Regions from separate parts of the Sporolactobacillus sp. BBK16-2 genome, predicted to be linked through region 1. Evidence: a T-box and tRNA genes for the amino acid it is inferred to sense, from the RefSeq annotation. Region 1 holds a T-box; the other holds one or more tRNA genes.
What was found. The T-box of region 1 lies ahead of trpS (tryptophan--tRNA ligase). A T-box ahead of a tRNA ligase gene usually reads a tRNA of that ligase, here a tRNA-Trp.
Positions count from the first base shown of each region.

Region 2: it has a tRNA-Trp gene. The T-box ahead of trpS (tryptophan--tRNA ligase) is inferred to sense a tRNA for this amino acid. The anticodon was not compared.

Region 1 is NZ_CM187611.1:1,275,950-1,281,151, forward strand. It holds gene ltrA (group II intron reverse transcriptase/maturase) at 1-6, shown strand, start outside; gene AC6F33_RS06365 (DUF3603 family protein) at 454-1,203, shown strand; gene AC6F33_RS06370 (helix-turn-helix domain-containing protein) at 1,449-2,324, shown strand; gene trpS (tryptophan--tRNA ligase) at 2,406-3,398, opposite strand; T-box leader at 3,462-3,709, opposite strand; gene AC6F33_RS06380 (DUF3899 domain-containing protein) at 3,773-4,156, opposite strand; gene AC6F33_RS06385 (peptide ABC transporter substrate-binding protein) at 4,439-5,202, shown strand, end outside.
Region 2 is NZ_CM187611.1:2,605,284-2,610,485, forward strand. It holds gene AC6F33_RS12850 (DEAD/DEAH box helicase) at 1-960, opposite strand, end outside; gene AC6F33_RS12855 (acyltransferase family protein) at 1,259-2,290, opposite strand; tRNA gene AC6F33_RS12860 (tRNA-Leu) at 2,654-2,735, opposite strand; tRNA gene AC6F33_RS12865 (tRNA-Cys) at 2,767-2,840, opposite strand; tRNA gene AC6F33_RS12870 (tRNA-Gly) at 2,848-2,922, opposite strand; tRNA gene AC6F33_RS12875 (tRNA-Gln) at 2,929-3,000, opposite strand; tRNA gene AC6F33_RS12880 (tRNA-His) at 3,008-3,083, opposite strand; tRNA gene AC6F33_RS12885 (tRNA-Trp) at 3,099-3,169, opposite strand; tRNA gene AC6F33_RS12890 (tRNA-Tyr) at 3,182-3,263, opposite strand; tRNA gene AC6F33_RS12895 (tRNA-Thr) at 3,320-3,395, opposite strand; tRNA gene AC6F33_RS12900 (tRNA-Phe) at 3,405-3,480, opposite strand; tRNA gene AC6F33_RS12905 (tRNA-Asp) at 3,547-3,622, opposite strand; tRNA gene AC6F33_RS12910 (tRNA-Met) at 3,627-3,700, opposite strand; tRNA gene AC6F33_RS12915 (tRNA-Val) at 3,707-3,782, opposite strand; tRNA gene AC6F33_RS12920 (tRNA-Glu) at 3,857-3,928, opposite strand; gene AC6F33_RS12925 (EAL domain-containing protein) at 4,190-5,202, opposite strand, start outside.

The sequences.
Region 1 (5,202 bases):
CTGTGAACCATGAACAAGAAGAGCCGTGTGCGTAAATAGCGCACGCACGGTTCTGTGAGGGGGACAGAGGATGTGAATCACTGCCCTACTCGACAGATTTTGCCCCGTATTTAAAAGAATAAACCAGTGTCTTAGCCGAGAATCAAAGCAGAGGTGCGAGACGCCTGCGGGATCAGCCGTGCCAGCGAGCAACCGAAGTAATGATTCAGCACCGTAAAGACACAAACCAATGACACATGACTGGAGATTAAGGACCGGACTCTTTTTGCCCGTTTTTTTCTTATATAGTATTTTTTTTTTACGAGCGCCGAGGTACGTAAATACATAGATTCATAGATTAATGCATAAAATGAACATGAGAAGATATGAGGCACAAAAAATCTGCTCGATCCGAATAAAATCTTCCAATAATGTCCATAATGTTGTCAAATCAAACAGAGGAGATGGAGCCTCATGGAAATTGTCAGTGATATCTGGGTAAATTGGTTTGAGGGTGAAGAGAACAGCTATAATGTATGCGAATTTTTCGAATGGCGTAAACATGATTTTATAGAGCTTCTCGACCAGATTCCTCTGATTAAAGTAGAAAAACCACTCCTTGACTACATTGAAAACGACTTGCAGGATCTTCCCCAAGAATTGTTGAAAGATGTTCGGAATCGAAGCGTGATCTGTAAAAACAATCAACGAGAGATTATTGAATATTGCTTTATCGCAACCGATGGAGAACGCTGTATTGTCGCCGATACCTTGGGCTATTCGATTCCTGTGCGAAAGAGTCGAATGATCCCAAGACAAGAGAGTCTGATCCTGCAGAAGGGAGCAAAAATGGATATCGACCACTATCCGCTTCCTGCCGGATGTTTTCGCAAAAAAGAATATCATATGCTCTCACTTAATCCTGAGTGTATGATGGGCTTAACAAGAAAAGAAAGACAGCTGAAGCAGCTGCTGTTTATGGCGCTTGATCAGCTCTATTCATCTGGGAATGTCGAAGAAATGCGCTATTGGTATACAGAGTGGTATCCGACTAAATATAGTGAAAGCCGCCGAATGACCTTTGATGAGGCATGGCAAGGATTGATTTTAGGAATGAAAAAGGGTTGGTCGGACAAGCATAGTGATCTTTGCGAACGGATGATCAAGGGTCAATCCTATTTCGAAAAGCTGTGGGAGTTAGAACAGGGCACGAAAGTTCAATGAGAGAAAGCTGAATAATAAGACAGACCAGGCAGAATGTTGCTGCTTGGTCTTTTTTTGCTTTATATCAAATCAGAATATCTAATTAAACTTTTTATTAATTAAATGCTCGCTTTGCTTATTGTCGTGTTATTTTTGATAAACTATAAGTAAGTTCAACTTGTGATGAGGGACGCAAAGCATTGTCCTTCTGCGAAACATACTTTATGAACTGCTTAAATTTTACTATATTAAAAAAAGGTGTGCTTATGAATCATCCTGGAGTTACATTAAGATACATCCGAAAATCAAAAAAAATGACGCTGTCGGAACTTGCACAAGGAGAAGTATCGGTTGCCTTTCTCTCCCGCTTTGAACGTGGCGACTGTGACATATCATTTACACATCTTCTTAATTTGCTTAACAAATTGAATGTGTCAATGGACGAGTTTCTCTATGTAAATAACGACTATGAAGTTACTCATTTTCAGAAATTCTTTGATGACTTGAAGGGCTACGTAATGGAAGATAATCTGCATATGCTTCAAGTCCTTCGTGATCGTACAAATAGAAAGTATTTAATAGAAGGAAAAAATTATTATCTGCATTTTTCTATCGTGGCCGAGCTGTATATACGGCGAATTTCCAAGAAAAAGCCGGATCCGAAGATGGTAAAAATTCTGAGTGAATACTTTTCTAATGTGGATGTCTGGGGATACTATGAACTTGTGATTTATACAAATTCGATGTTCAGTTTTCCGGTCGATCAAATGGTTGCACTGTCGCGCATGGCTTATGAGAAAAGTATGGATTATAATCCGCTAGGAAGAGGGGACGTCAAGAAACAAAAAATATTATTAAACACCATTGTGGCACTATTAGAAAACAATAGGCTGCCTGAAGCGAACACATTTCTAATTCTATTGGACGAATCATTGGATAAAGAAAAAGATTCATACATGAAAATTAAGCTTATGTTTTTAAAAGGAATTTACGCGATTAAGTTAGGAAATCGCCAGCGCGGAGAAAAAATAGCTTTACAAGCCATCCAAATTTTTACTGAGCTGGATAGTGCATCACAAGCCAGTACTCATGCCAAATATCTTCAGGACGTTTTGGATTCTACTATATTAAAAAATGATTAAACCTGAAACTAAACTTTTATGAATAAAAAAACAGCCGCCGAGCACATGTAATCGCTCGAGAGCTGTTTTTTGTTCCTTGTCTTAATGCTTGTTTCGTCGTCCGATTCCGAGGGCCTTCTCGGCTTTGCTTAAAGTTTTACTTGCAATAGCGTAGGCTTTTTCTGCACCCTCATCGAGGATTTCATCGAGTTCGGAAGACTCGATCAGATGATTGAATCGTTCCTGAATCGGATTCAATACTTTAACGACCGCTTCGGCAACATCGGTTTTAAATTCCCCATAGCCCTTTCCTTGATAGGAAGCGACCAGATCGTCAACGGATCGGCCTGAGCAGAGAGAGAAAATATCCAGCAGGTTGGAGACTCCCGGTTTAGCATCCCGGTCGTAGTGGATGGATGCTTCATCATCTGTAGTCGCCGATTTGATTTTTTTGATGATATCCTTTTCACTGTCTAGTGTAAAAATGGTTGCCTTGCGGTTCGCATCCGATTTGCTCATTTTCTTTTTTGGTTCAGCGAGTGACATGATTCGCGCACCAACCGGAGGAATGTAAGGTTCCGGAATCGTAAACGTTTCGCCGTATTTGTTGTTGAACCGTTCAGCAAGATCACGTGTCAATTCCATGTGCTGTTTCTGATCAGCACCAACAGGAACAAGATCTGTCTGATAGAGCAGAATATCTGCTGCCATCAGAGGCGGATAGGTGAGAAGACCTGCTGGAATTGCTTTTTTTCCTTGAGATTTGTCTTTGAATTGAGTCATACGTTCCAGTTCGCCCATGTAGCTAGTACATTGCATGATCCAGCCAAGCTGCGCGTGGCAAGGAACTTCCGATTGGATAAAAAGAATGGATTGTTTTGGATCAATTCCCATGGCCAAATAAAGCGCCGCTAGATTATGGATGTTTGTTTGGATCTCCCTCGGATCTTGAGGTACCGTAATGGCATGTTCATCGACAATACAATAGATACATTCATTGCCTTCTTGCAGTGTAACGAAATTGCGCATGGCACCAAGATAATTCCCAAGGGTCGGAATGGACGTCGGCTGAACGCCGGAAAATATTTTTGCCAAAATAAGTCACCTTCCTGATTTTATTATTTTTCTTTTAGACAATATAAAAAGGCCTATCCATCCACAAGGGACGAATAGACCGCGGTACCACCCTAATTTTTCTGCTGTGCAGAAACATCTTTCATCTGATTCTGTTCGAGAATCATTACCGTTGTAACGTACGGAAACGTCTATGCCTACTGACGGATTGAATCCCGAGGTTCGGATTGAAGCTCAGAAGTCCATTCCCAAGCAGTCCGACACTTGGTTTCCATCATACCCAAGCTCTCTAAAGACTTTCTGCAGGTACTCTTCTTCTTCATTGCTTTACTATAAGTCTGTTCAATATTGACATAATTATATATAAAACGCTAATTAAAATCAAATCTATTTAATCATAAGGACCAAGAAAGAAAAATGGAAAGAAGAAACAAAAAAAGACTGTCGAGGAGAAGCGGCCAAATAATGAATGATCTCTTTCCGTCCCGATGTCTATATTCCGCCATTGGAGCTTCAGTGTCCTCTTCCTGAAACGTCTTTTTGCGTGTTGCACGTACAAAACGTTTGAAACTATAAACGACACCGTCAAAAAAACCGCCTTGGACAATAAAAACAATGAGACCAAAGTTGAAAAATAGCAAACTGATAACGGACAAGTGATTAATAAAAGCCAAGTATGAGAGAGAAGAAAAAATTAATTGTGAAAATAGTGTTAAAACGAATTCAATAACCAAGATTAGTAAAATAAGGAAAAAACGTTTTGACTTAAAAATATTCATTGAAGCACCTCTATTATTTAGCAAAATAAGTCGCCTGTTTTGTAATCATTGTTAGAAATTATAACATAACGGCAAAAAAAAATAAGCGGAAAAATGTTGTAGCATCAATATATTCTACATTTTCTGCATCATTAAGCGGCCGAATTTTTAAAAAAAAGAATGCAAAAAAAAAAAAGAACTTGTATAATAGCATTTGTAGGTTTAAGCGGTTCTCTTTACTCGTTTTAATATGGAGGATTAAACCTAAACAAAGATAGCAAATTTAGGGGAGGTTATTACTTTATGAAGAAGAAAGCAAAATGGTCACTTGTGCTCTCTTTTATCATGGCACTGAGTCTTGTGCTTTCCGCTTGCGGAAGCTCAAGCAGTAGTGACAGTAGCAAAAAAAGCGGCGCTTCAAACAAATTAGCGTCGAAACAAGAGTTAAGATTTGCAATTACTGCTGATATCCCTACTCTTGATCCAAATCTTGCAACCGATACGACGTCAACAAATGCGATTGATATGACGCAATCCGGTCTGACAAGAATGCACAACAACAAGTTCGAATGGGATTTAGCAAAGGGTGCGCCAAAGGTAAGCGCAGATAAGAAAACTTATACGTTTACACTTCGTGATCAGAAATGGTCAGACGGCAAACCTGTAACTGCTCAGGACTTTGTTTATGGATGGCATCGTCAGAATGATCCAAAAGCAAAACCGGCTTATAACTTCTTGTTTGCATCTGTAGGAATTAAGAATGCAGCTAAAATCCAAAATCAGGATGATCCACTGTATGGCAAGTATGATCAATTAGGTATTAAAGCTCTGGATGACAAGACTTTGCAAATAACCTTGGATCAACCGGCTCCACCGTTCTTCTACAGCATTTTGTCTCAACCGCAATTCTTCCCGGTACGTGAAGATGTTGTTAAGAAAAACGGAAGCAAATACGCAACATCCGCAGATACAATGCTCTATAGTGGTCCGTTTGTACTGTCCAACTGGCAAAAAGGTACTGGCTGGACTTATAAGAAAAACAAAAACTACTGGAATGCAAAAGCAAC
Region 2 (5,202 bases), 1.3 Mb from region 1:
TTGATCGGAAGAAAGATGATATAATTCTCCATTTTTTAAAAGATAACCATATTGATCGAGATACTCAGCATCGTCCAGATCGGACAGGTCCACCTCATAATCGCCTTGCGAACGCTCATCCAAACGAAGTTCAAATGGACGTTCATTTTCATGTACAGTGATCTGATTCCCGCCTAACAAGCCATTATCAAAATTAATGGAGCAGGATTGGAGTTTGTCCAGGAGCTTCGGAAACAGCATTGGAGGAATAATGAATTGACGGTCATCGGCACCCGAGTAACTTCCGGTATACGCGTTCTGCATCATCCTGTAATTTCTATAGCTCATCTGCTGACCAAGCATATCAATAACCGCCTGATCTTCAGGCGTGTACCCATGCTCCGAGGGACTATATGAAAACTTTTTCGTAAATGTATACGAATCTTGGTTAAGTACGGCAGTGATAAAGTCCCTGATATTCTTGACAACATACAGTCTTTTGGTGCCGGTCTTCATCTGCAAGGTGATCCATGATGAATGAAGGCCAATCGTCCATTCAGTTTGCATCACCTGTTTCCGATCAGCATGCTGCCGATCATATTCTTTCTGTTGAACGCGCGAAAACGTATCGATTAATTGGCCCGTTAAATCCTTGTTGAGACGAGCGATCATATGATATCCCGATACGCGCATCCCCTCTTCTTGCTCTTCTTTTATTTCCAGAAGAACAGCCGCCACATGCTTACAAGGGGTTGAAAATTGCTCAGCGGCCGGACAGTCGCAGTCATAGATAAGCGATCGCCCTTCAAAGCACACATCGACCACATATTGCTCTGTCCCTTCAATTTCCGCTTCCCAAGAATCGGTGTTCGAGTCATAATAGAGGCTTTCCACACGTCCTTCAAGGTAATAGTTATAGCCGCGTTGATAGATGGTCGGGGAAAAATAGTCTTTAATTATTTTTTCTGTTAGTTGAATCATGATTACACTACACACCTGTTCGCTTCATTTATCGTGCGACGTTTTCGTCATTTCGACTGAATCAAATTAAAAAAAGGACTAATTACCGCAACTATAACACAGATTGAAGGCGCAGCAATAGAAGGACACTTTCTTAAAATATGGCATTTGCTAGGTGTTGATCATACAAAAAAGTCGATACTGAAGAACCCGTAAACTAGAGATACTTCGGAACTCGTTGCAGCAAAAAAGTCAGCGCTTTGACTGATGCAAAGCACTGACTTTTTACAGTAGTTGATATGTTTTCACTCGATCCGGATCAGCTGCTCGCATACTGTCTTGGGCGATGGTGCATCAGAAAGTTCGTAAATTGTTTCCATACCAGCATGACTATAATAGGGATTAATAAGCCCATCAGACATTTTAACAGCCAGTGGTCAGGGAGCCCCATGATTTCCGGCAAGTCAAACAGTGCTCGATGCCAAAACATAATCAGCACCGTATGACGCCCCCAGAGAACAAGCCAATGAAAATATTTAAGTTCACTCAGTATTTGCGAGATGAGTATAATCCCTAAGCATAAAATGAGCGGTGTAATCAACGCCAGCCCCGTATGATTTAGATTATCCGATTTCAGATATAATGTGAAATTGATTTTCTTGGTGAATTGATCGTGAATAAGAAATAAATAAAAGATACCAATGGCCAAAAGGGTTATATATTTATGAGACATAGTCTGAAGCAATTTGAACCCGTAATAGCCGGCCAGCATATATGTGGTGGTAATTAATACGACTTGGACATCCCATGGGAAATAAGGGTGTCCTAGGAACTCTGGTTGCTGATGAACTGTTCCAATGGCAAACAGAGTCAGACTGATGATCCATTGTAAGACCACAGGACGCACCCAAGTGATCAAAACGATAACCACGATCAGTGTGAGAATATAGACATTAATGAACCAAAAAATGCTTAAATAATTATTAAGCGTCCTTCCACCGTAAACCAGGCGGACAAAATAGAAAGCGGTGTACGACCAGTCCTGATTACGGACAAAATGGCTAAGCATAATTAAAATGCTTCCCATTAGGAAGTAGGAAACAACTAATGGTTTGCAGCGACGTGACCAAAAGTGACGAACCGCTTCCCAATTATGAGAAAGCGGTTTTAAAAAGAATCCTCCGATAATAAAAAAGAGCGGCATATGCCACCAATAAATGGCATCATAAACGAGATCAAAAGAACGTATATCGCGCTCAGAATCAATGGCGTGCCCGAATACAACCGCTATGATTCCCAGCGCCTTTGCTATATCTACCCATGTAATCCGCCGCTTAGTAGTTGACACCATATCAACAATCACCTTTCATCCCTTAAGCATTTCTATCTGTACTTGAGATCAACCCATACTGGAATATTTTCCTTTAAAATGGCCTCACAAATGCTTAGTTTAGCACGATTCATTTATTTTGAAAGGTCTATTCACAAGTTTAATCTAAATGTAAAAATTGAGTTTTCTGCCCCAATATAGCGCATAATTAAACTGAAATTTCGTGAATTTTATGGAGGCTTGAAGTTCGAAAATTAAGGGTCAAGCAGGGGTAAAAGGAATGAGCAGTTGGAAATCTTTTTACGAGGAATTTAATTAGTTTTCCAATAAAACAAAAAGGCCTCTCAGAAGTTCCTGAGAAGTCTTTTTCGTTGAAAACACTGATACCGGTGGTCGGGGTCGAACCGACACTCCCGAAGGAACATGATTTTGAGTCATGCGCGTCTGCCAATTCCGCCACACCGGCACAATAAAAAATAATGGCAGTAAGTAATTAATGGAGGCGACACCCGGAATCGAACCGGGGATAAGGGTTTTGCAGACCCGTGCCTTACCGCTTGGCTATGCCGCCATAATAATGGAGCGGAAGACGGGATTCAAACCCGCGACCCCCACCATGGCAAGGTGATGTTCTATCACTGAACTACTTCCGCATTAAATTGGCCCAGCTGGATTCGAACCAGCGCATCACGGCACCAAAAGCCGTTGCCTTACCGCTTGGCCATGGGCCAAAATTTATGGGGCGATTAGTGGGGATCGAACCCACGCGTGCCGGAACCACAATCCGGTGTGTTAACCACTTCACCATAACCGCCATAATGATTAAAAACAGGGGTAGTAGGAATTGAACCCACACTGGAGGTTTTGGAGACCTCTGTTCTACCTTTAAACTATACCCCTATAATATGTAAATGGAGGGAGAAGGATTCGAACCTTCGAACCCGTAGGGAACGGATTTACAGTCCGTCGCGTTTAGCCTCTTCGCTATCCCTCCATAGTAAAAAATAAAATATAAGGAATAGATATTGGCATCTATTGTTTAAAATATAATGGTGCCGATCAGAGGACTTGAACCCCCAACCTACTGATTACAAGTCAGTTGCTCTACCAATTGAGCTAGATCGGCACGAACAAATGGTGGCTCGAGGCGGAATCGAACCACCGACACGAGGATTTTCAGTCCTCTGCTCTACCGACTGAGCTACCGAGCCATTATGTAAAAAACAAATGCTGATAATATTAAATGAACAGCCTATGTTGTAAAAAACAAAATAAAATGGCGGATCCGAGCGGATTTGAACCGCCGATCTCCTGCGTGACAGGCAGGCATGTTAACCCCTACACCACGGATCCACAATTGCGGGGGCAGGATTTGAACCTACGACCTTCGGGTTATGAGCCCGACGAGCTACCAGACTGCTCCACCCCGCGATGATATGGTGGAGGATATAGGGCTCGAACCTATGACCCTCTGCTTGTAAGGCAGACGCTCTCCCAGCTGAGCTAATCCTCCATATAATTTTGAACAAGCCATTAAAAACACCATTACATTCTAATACATGGCTCATAAAAAATCAAGTAAAACAATGACCCGTACGGGATTCGAACCCATGAACCCACCGTGAAAGGGTGGTGTCTTAACCACTTGACGAACGGGCCAGAAAAGCAATTGTCGTAACATCTTGCCGCCGACTTTTAAAATGTTACCATCATTCATACCAAATTGCAAGTGTTTTTATAATTAATTTTTAAAAATCAACTATTCCAGTATAACCGATATATGCCAATTAATACAACAACAAATAGGCAGCACATTTTTATCATGCTGCACTGCTGCCCCTCTCTTGATTATCTCATCATGCTGCTGCATAAAAAGAGCCCACCCACAATGGATGCCCTTCTACGCCCCTCTCAGTACTCTCAAAGCAGTTTGTTGCCTGAATGGGAATCACTGTGCATAACCTTCTCAAGGTCACTGGAAGATAACGGACGATAATAATAATAGCCCTGAACTAAATCGCAGCTCCATGTTCTTAGAAACTCAAGTTGAACTTGGTTTTCAACACCTTCAGCAATCAACTGAAGGTCTAAGTACTTCGCTAAATTGATAATTGCTTTGGTAATGCCGGTTCCCTTGGCACTATAACCAATATCTTGAATAAATTGCATATCCATCTTCAGACGATCAACAGGCAATTTTTTTAAACGTCCTAATGAGGAGTACTTTGTTCCAAAATCGTCAATTGACAGTGACACGCCAAGTGCTTTTAAATCGTTAAGCACACGCACGATGTACTCGAAATCCTTTGTTGTTGCACTTTCAGTTATTTCAAGTTCAAGAAGCTCAGGATCAATGCCTGTCTCATCAAGTACTTTTTTTACCTGGTTGACAAGCAGCGGGTTGCGAAGCTGAACAACTGATAAATTGACAGCGACACGAACAGCGGGTATACCTTTATCAAGCCATTTTTTCAGCTGAGTGCACGCCGATTTTAATACCCACTCGCCTATTGGGTTAATTAAACCGGTCTGTTCCGCCAGCTCGATGAAGACACCAGGCGATATGTTCCCGAGTTCCGTATGTTTCCATCTGAGCAGTGCCTCAACACCAACGACCTGTTCCGTTTTTAGACAAACCTGAGGCTGATAGACAATGCTCAATTCATTTCTTGGGAGTGCATGAAAGAGACTGCTCATTAATCTCAGCCTCATCTGCAGCCTGTCTTTCATCTCTTTGGTACATAGAGCATATTGGTTCTTCCCCTTGCTCTTCGCCTCATACATAGCCGTATCAGCGCTTTTAACCAATGTTTCGGTATCATCTCCATCATCGGGATATAGAGCAACACCTGCACTGGCTGTAACAAATACTTCTTGTTCACGAAGCATGAATGATGTGTGAAACAATTTCATGATTTTATCAATAGTGCGGA